DNA from 2 places in the Streptomyces sp. NPDC031670 genome. Region 2 is predicted to be linked to the other one. Evidence: predicted binding sites of a transcription regulator. Region 2 holds the regulator's gene; the other holds the start of a gene.

What was found. The regulator HrcA, encoded in region 2, represses chaperone genes, less so after heat shock. The targets are predictions, from matches to a motif close to TTNGCACTCNGNNNNNCNGAGTGCNAA.
Region 1: groL (chaperonin GroEL) is a predicted target of HrcA. The motif match lies at 1,508-1,534, and genes of this name have one in related genera.

Annotation. Positions count from the first base shown of each region.
Region 1 covers NZ_JBVILC010000002.1:164,713-168,605, reverse strand. Annotated here, with positions in the region: gene thrC (threonine synthase) at 1-393, shown strand, start outside; gene ACZ5ID_RS04765 (MoaD/ThiS family protein) at 428-706, shown strand; gene ACZ5ID_RS04760 (cold-shock protein) at 1,116-1,319, shown strand; gene groL (chaperonin GroEL) at 1,664-3,289, shown strand; gene murQ (N-acetylmuramic acid 6-phosphate etherase) at 3,384-3,893, opposite strand, start outside.
Region 2 covers NZ_JBVILC010000022.1:76,151-80,043, reverse strand. Annotated here, with positions in the region: gene dnaJ (molecular chaperone DnaJ) at 117-1,253, opposite strand; gene hrcA (heat-inducible transcriptional repressor HrcA) at 1,254-2,270, opposite strand; gene ACZ5ID_RS30505 (MBL fold metallo-hydrolase) at 2,449-3,171, shown strand; gene ACZ5ID_RS30500 (DUF3097 domain-containing protein) at 3,219-3,893, shown strand, end outside.

The DNA of each region.
Region 1 (3,893 bases), on a different contig from region 2:
TTCAAGGCGGGCCACGACGTGGTCCGCCCGCAGAAGCCGGACACGATCGCCAAGTCCCTGGCCATCGGCAACCCGGCGGACGGTCCGTACGTCCTGGACATCGCCCGGCGCACCGGCGGCGCGGTGGAGGACGTCGACGACGCGCAGATCGTGGACGCGATCAAGCTGCTGGCCCGGACCGAGGGCATCTTCGCCGAGACGGCGGGCGGTGTGACGGTCGGTGTCACCCGCAAGCTCATCGAGGACGGGCTTCTGGACCCGGCCCTGACTACTGTCGTCCTCAACACGGGCGACGGCCTCAAGACCCTGGACGCGGTGGCGCCGACCACCGGCCCGACCGCGACCATCCGCCCGAGCCTGGACGCGTTCCGCGACGCCGGCCTGGCCGGCTGACCCACCAGCTCCCAGACGGAAGGCAGGAAGCCCCATGAGCGTCAACGTCCGCATCCCCACCATCCTCCGTACGTACACCGGCGGGCGGGCCGAGGTCGCGGCCGAGGGTGCCACCCTCGCCGAGGTCATCGCCGACCTGGAGAAGAACCACACCGGGATCGCCGCCCGGGTCCTGGACGACCAGGGCAAGCTGCGCCGGTTCGTCAACGTGTACGTCAACGACGACGACGTCCGCTTCGAGCAGGGGCTTCAGACGGCCACGCCGGACGGCGCCGGAATCTCGATCATTCCGGCCGTCGCGGGCGGCTGCTGACCTACGCGCTGTTACCTGAATTGCCCCCTCCGCAAGCTAAGCGGAGGGGGCAATTCAGTGTGGTTGAGCGCGGTACAGTGGGGAAGTCCCCTTCGTTGCGCATGCCACGTGCATATGAGAACGCGACGAACCGGCGTCGAGATGCAGTCAAAGTGTTCGAGCATATTGCTCCTTAAGTGCGCTTTGCCCGGCCCGACTTGCCCCGTAATGCTGGAATAGGCGGCATTCCGCTCCCGGCCCCTGCCTGGAATTCTCGTCCGATTGACCTGTTGCAGAGGGCAGTTGGGCAGATACATTCAGCCGCGGTCGACGCGTTCCGGCGCACACCCTCTCCTGTCGGAGGGTGGAGATCTGACCCGGGTCCGCGAAGTGCGGTCCCGTGCAAGGGCCAGTAATAGGGGAGTTAGGCATGGCTCAGGGCACCGTCAAGTGGTTCAACGCGGAGAAGGGGTACGGCTTCATCGCGGTCGACGGTGGTGCGGATGTTTTCGTCCACTACAGCGCGATCCAGATGGACGGGTACCGCACCCTTGAAGAAGGTCAGCGAGTCGAGTTCGAGATCTCGCAGGGCCAGAAGGGTCCGCAGGCGGACATGGTCAAGCTCGCCGTCTGATCTCGGCGCGATCGGCCACCGACGCATACAGGCCCGTGGGGCCCGCATCCTCTGTAAATGGATGCGGGCCCCACGTGTGTGTCCGGGCCCGCGTCGGCGCCCCCGGCCGCGGCGCGCGGGTGTCCGGGACCGGGCCGTGGCGGTGGGACGGCCTTGCACTCTCCGGGGTCGAGTGCTAATCATTGGCGTTAGCACTCTCCCAGTGAGAGTGACAGAACTTGGATCGGGTCAGTGAGGCCTGCGGACCGGGTGGGGCAAGGAACCACAAGGACCGCGAGCCGTCCGTCGCGGGCACCGGCGCGGTCCACGAAGAACGCCACCCCTGTCCGGGAGGACCACTTCACATGGCCAAGATCATCGCGTTCGACGAGGAGGCACGGCGCGGTCTCGAGCGCGGGATGAACCAGCTCGCCGACGCCGTCAAGGTCACCCTTGGCCCCAAGGGCCGCAACGTCGTCCTCGAGAAGAAGTGGGGCGCCCCCACGATCACCAACGATGGTGTTTCCATCGCCAAGGAGATCGAGCTCGAGGACCCGTACGAGAAGATCGGCGCCGAGCTGGTCAAGGAAGTCGCCAAGAAGACGGACGACGTCGCCGGTGACGGTACGACCACCGCGACCGTCCTCGCCCAGGCGCTCGTCCGCGAGGGTCTGCGCAACGTGGCCGCGGGTGCCAACCCGATGGCCCTGAAGCGCGGCATCGAGAAGGCCGTCGAGGCCGTCTCCGGTGCGCTCCTGGAGCAGGCCAAGGATGTCGAGACCAAGGAGCAGATCGCTTCGACGGCCTCCATCTCCGCCGCCGACACCCAGATCGGCGAGCTCATCGCCGAGGCGATGGACAAGGTCGGCAAGGAAGGCGTCATCACGGTCGAGGAGTCCCAGACCTTCGGTCTGGAGCTCGAGCTCACCGAGGGCATGCGCTTCGACAAGGGCTACATCTCGGCGTACTTCGCGACCGACATGGAGCGCATGGAAGCCGCGCTCGACGACCCGTACATCCTGATCGTCAACTCGAAGATCGGCTCGGTCAAGGACCTGCTGCCGCTCCTCGAGAAGGTCATGCAGTCGGGCAAGCCGCTCCTGATCATCGCCGAGGACGTCGAGGGCGAGGCCCTGTCGACCCTGGTCGTGAACAAGATCCGCGGCACCTTCAAGTCCGTCGCCGTCAAGGCCCCGGGCTTCGGCGACCGCCGCAAGGCCATGCTGAACGACATCGCCATCCTCACCGGCGGCACGGTCATCTCCGAGGAGGTCGGCCTCAAGCTGGAGAACGCGGGCCTCGACCTGCTCGGCCGCGCCCGCAAGGTCGTCATCACCAAGGACGAGACCACCATCGTCGACGGTGCCGGTGACAGCGAGCAGGTCGCCGGTCGCGTGAACCAGATCCGCGCCGAGATCGAGAACTCGGACTCGGACTACGACCGCGAGAAGCTCCAGGAGCGTCTGGCGAAGCTGGCCGGCGGCGTGGCCGTCATCAAGGCCGGCGCCGCCACCGAGGTGGAGCTCAAGGAGCGCAAGCACCGCATCGAGGACGCCGTGCGCAACGCCAAGGCGGCCGTCGAGGAGGGCATCGTCGCCGGTGGTGGCGTGGCCCTGCTCCAGGCCTCCTCGGTCTTCGAGAAGCTGGACCTGTCGGGTGACGAGCTGACCGGCGCCAACGCCGTGAAGCTCGCGCTGGAGGCCCCGCTGAAGCAGATCGCCGTCAACGGTGGTCTTGAGGGCGGCGTCATCGTCGAGAAGGTCCGCAACCTGCCCGTCGGCCACGGTCTGAACGCCGCGACCGGTGAGTACGTGGACATGATCGCCGAGGGCATCATCGACCCGGCGAAGGTCACGCGCTCCGCGCTGCAGAACGCCGCGTCGATCGCCGCGCTGTTCCTCACCACCGAGGCCGTCATCGCCGACAAGCCGGAGAAGGCCGCCGCGGGCGGCGCTCCGGGCGGCATGCCGGGCGGTGACATGGACTTCTGATCCTCGTCGGAGGATCGGCGAGCCCGGTTACGTACGGAGGGCGGCACCCCACTGGGGGTGCCGCCCTTCGGCGTTCGCGGGTTCCGGCGGCCGGCTACGGCAGCGCGGCGCGCAGCCGGCCCCGGGCCTCGGCCAGCCGCCGGGTCGCCGCCGCCGCGTCCAGATCCGCCAGCAGCATCAGGATCGCCGTCTTCACCTCGCCGTCGGCGGCGGCCAGGGCGCTCTCGACGGCCTCCTCGTCCGCGTCCGTGGCCAGCGCGACGATCCGGCGGGAGCGGGCGCGCAGCTTGTCGTTGGAGGCGCGGACATCGACCATCAGGTTTCCGTACGTCTTGCCCAGCCGGATCATCGTGATCGTCGAGATCATGTTGAGGACGAGCTTCTGGGCGGTGCCGGACTTCAGCCGGGTCGAGCCGGTCAGCAGCTCCGGGCCGACCACCACCTCGATGCCGTGCTCGGCTGCGGCGGCGAGCGCCGAGCCCGCGTTGCAGGCCAGGCCGATGGTCAGCGCCCCGCGCGCCCGGGCGTGTTCGACCGCGCCCACCGCGTACGGGGTGCGGCCGGAGGCGGAGACGCCGACGACCGTGTCGAGCGCGGTGAGGGC
Region 2 (3,893 bases):
CTTCGCCCCCGGGCCCTTTTCATCTGCGGGCCGAACAGGGGCGCGGGGAACTGCGCGACCAGCCCCCACGCACCCGCAGCCGAACCGCGAGCCGAGGCCCCCCGAGAGGGAACCCCTCACCGGCCGTTGAACGCGTCCTTCAGCCGGGAGAACAGGCCCTGCTGCCCTGGCTGGAACTGACCCGTCGGGCGTTCCTCGCCGCGCAGCTTCGCCAGCTGGCGCAGCAGGTCCTCCTGCTGGGGGTCCAGCTTCGTCGGCGTCATGACCTCGACGTGGACGATCAGATCACCCCGCCCGCCGCCCCGCAGATGCGTCACACCGCGCGCGTGCAGCGGGATGGACTGGCCCGACTGCGTGCCGGGACGGATGTCCACCTCCTCCATGCCGTCCAGCGTCTGCAGCGGCACCTTCGTGCCGAGCGACGCCGCCGTCATGGGGATCGTCACCGTGCAGTGCAGATCGTCGCCACGACGCTGGAAGACGTCGTGGTTGAGCTCGTGGATCTCCACGTACAGATCACCGGCGGGGCCGCCGCCGGGGCCGACCTCGCCCTCGCCCGCGAGCTGGATCCGGGTGCCGTTGTCGACACCGGCCGGGATCTTGACCGTGAGCGTACGGCGCGAGCGGATGCGGCCGTCACCGGCGCACTCCGGGCACGGCGTGGGCACGACGGTCCCGAAGCCCTGGCACTGGGGGCAGGGGCGGGAGGTCATGACCTGGCCGAGGAAGGAGCGGGTGACCTGGGAGACCTCGCCACGGCCGCGGCACATGTCACACGTCTGCGCCGAGGTGCCGGGTGCGGCGCCCTCGCCCGAGCAGGTCGTACAGACGACCGCCGTGTCGACCTGGATGTCCTTGGTCGTACCGAAGGCCGCCTCGTTGAGGTCGATCTCCAGCCGGATCATGGCGTCCTGGCCGCGACGGGTGCGCGAACGGGGCCCGCGCTGCGCCGCGTTGCCGAAGAACGCGTCCATGATGTCCGAGAAGTTCCCGAAGCCGCCCGCGCCGAAGCCGCCGGCGCCACCGCCGCCGGAGGACGACAGGGGGTCCCCGCCGAGGTCGTAGACCTGCTTCTTCTGCGGGTCCGAGAGGACCTCGTAGGCGGCGTTGATCTCCTTGAAGCGCTCCTGCGTCTTCGGGTCCGGATTCACATCCGGGTGGAGTTCACGCGCCAGGCGCCGGAACGCCTTCTTGATCTCGTCCTGCGATGCATCGCGGCGTACGCCCAGTACGGCGTAGTAGTCCGTGGCCACTTACGACTCCGCCAGGATCTGTCCGACGTAACGTGCCACTGCGCGTACCGCTCCCATCGTTCCGGGGTAATCCATGCGGGTCGGTCCGACCACGCCGAGTTTCGCGACGGCTTCGCCGCCCGAACCGTAGCCGACCGAGACGACGGACGTGGAGTTCAGTCCTTCGTGGGCGTTCTCATGCCCGATTCGTACGGTCATGCCCGATTCTTTGGCCTCGCCGAGCAGCTTGAGGAGCACGACCTGCTCCTCCAGCGCCTCCAGCACCGGCCGGATGGTCAGGGGGAAGTCGTGTCCGAAGCGGGTGAGATTGGCGGTGCCGCCGATCATCAGCCGCTCCTCGGTCTCCTCCACCAGGGTTTCGAGCAGGGTGGCGAGCACCGTCGAAACGGTTCCTCGGTCCTCCGGCTCGAAGGATTCCGGGAGATCCTGCACCAGCTGCGGGACGTCCGCGAAGCGGCGCCCCACCACCCGGCTGTTGAGCCGGGCCCGCAGATCCGCCAGTGAGGTCTCGCCGAACGGCGCCGGGCAGTCGACCATCCGCTGCTCGACCCGCCCGGTGTCCGTGATGAGCACCAGCATCAGCCGGGCCGGTGCCAGCGACAGCAGCTCCACGTGCCGCACGGTGGACCGTGTCAGCGACGGGTACTGCACGACGGCGACCTGCCGGGTCAGCTGCGCCAGCAGCCGCACCGTGCGCGCCACCACGTCGTCGAGGTCGACGGCGCCGTCCAGGAAGTTCTGGATGGCGCGCCGCTCCGGCGACGACAGCGGCTTGACGCCCGCGAGCCGGTCGACGAACAGCCGGTAGCCCTTGTCCGTGGGGATACGGCCGGCGCTGGTGTGGGGCTGGGCGATGAAGCCCTCCTCCTCCAGCACGGCCATGTCGTTGCGCACGGTCGCCGGCGAGACGCCCAGCTTGTGCCGCTCGGTCAGGGCCTTCGAGCCCACCGGCTCCTCGGTCCCGACGTAGTCCTGGACGATCGCGCGCAGGACTTCGAGTCTGCGTTCACTGAGCACCGCGCACACCTCCAGCTGTCGTCCCTGGGCGCTCTGTCCTGGCACTCTGCGCGTTCGAGTGCCAGCGATCCCCGGCCAGTGTACGGCCGACCGGTACACCCCTAGCAAGGGCGGGCGCCCATGACGCTCGCGGCGCGCTCGAACACCGCCCCCGGCCGCCCCGGGATAGCGTCACGTCATGGACGTCCGTTGGGAAGAGTTCGGCTGGGAGCGGCTGGGCGACGGCGTGGGCCGCCGCCGGCTGCCGGGGTGGGACGCGACGGCGGGCCTGGTCGCGGGCGAGGACGCGGTCCTGCTGTACGACACGGGCTCGACCGTGCGCGAGGGCGCCGAGCTGCGCGCCCAGGCGCAGGCGCTGCTCGGGCGCCGGGTGACGCATATCGCACTCAGCCATCCCCACTTCGACCATGTGCTCGGCACGGCCGCGTTCTCGGGGGCCCAGGTGTACGGGGCGGTGGGGATCGACCGGGTCCTGGACGGGGACGCCCTGCGGACCGACGCCGTCGCGCACGGCGTGCCGGCCGCGCGGGCCGCCGAGGCGGCGGACCTGCTGGTGCGCCCGCAGCACTTCGTGTCGGGCGAATGGACGCTGGAGCTGGGCGGGCGGCAGGTGCTGCTGGCGAACGTGGGCCCCGGGCACACCGGCCACGACCTGGCCCTGCTGGTCCCCGGCACCCCCGGCTCGCCCGAGATCGTCTTCTGCGGCGACCTGGTCGAGGAGTCCGGCGAGCCGCAGGCGGGACCGGACGCGGTCCGCACCCACTGGCCCGCCGCCCTCGACCGGCTGCTGGACCTGGGCGGCGAGGACGCGGTGTACGTGCCGGGGCACGGGGCGGTGGTGGACGCGGCGTTCGTACGGGCCCAGCGGGCCCGGCTCGCGGGAGAGTTCGGCGTGTCGTAACGGCGTACACCCATATGGGCACATGGACCGCCCGTATTCTCATCAGAATGCGCAGCTACAGCCCGGACCTGACTCCGCCCTGGAAGAAGGGGTCCCCGGCCCCCGAGGTGCCTGCCGAGCTCGATCTGGTCGTCGAGGAGGTGACGACCGGGTTCTGCGGGGCGGTGCTCCGCTGCGAGGCGGGGACGGTGACGCTGGAGGACCGCTTCGGCAAGCAGCGTGTGTTCCCGCTGGCGGCCCGGGGGTTCCTGCTGGAGGGGAAGGTGGTCACGCTGGTACGCCCGCCCGCGCCCACGCCCTCGCGCCCGGCGCGCACCGCCTCGGGCTCCGTGGCGGTCCCGGGGGCGCGGGCGCGGGTGGCGCGCGCGGGGCGCATCTACGTCGAGGGGCGCCATGACGCGGAGCTGGTGGAGAAGGTGTGGGGCGACGACCTCCGGATCGAGGGCGTCGTGGTCGAGTACCTGTCGGGTATCGACGACCTCCCCGCGATCGTCGCGGAGTTCGCGCCCGGCCCCGACGCGCGCCTGGGCGTCCTGGTCGACCACCTGGTCCCGGGTTCCAAGGAGTCCCGGATCGCGGCGGCGGTCACGGGTGAACACGTGCTGGTGGCCGGGCACCCCTACATCGACGTGTGGGAGGCGGTGAAGCCGGCGGCCGTGGGGATCGCGGGGTGGCCGGTGGTGCCGCGGGGCGAGGACTGGAAGACGGGGGTGTGCCGGGCG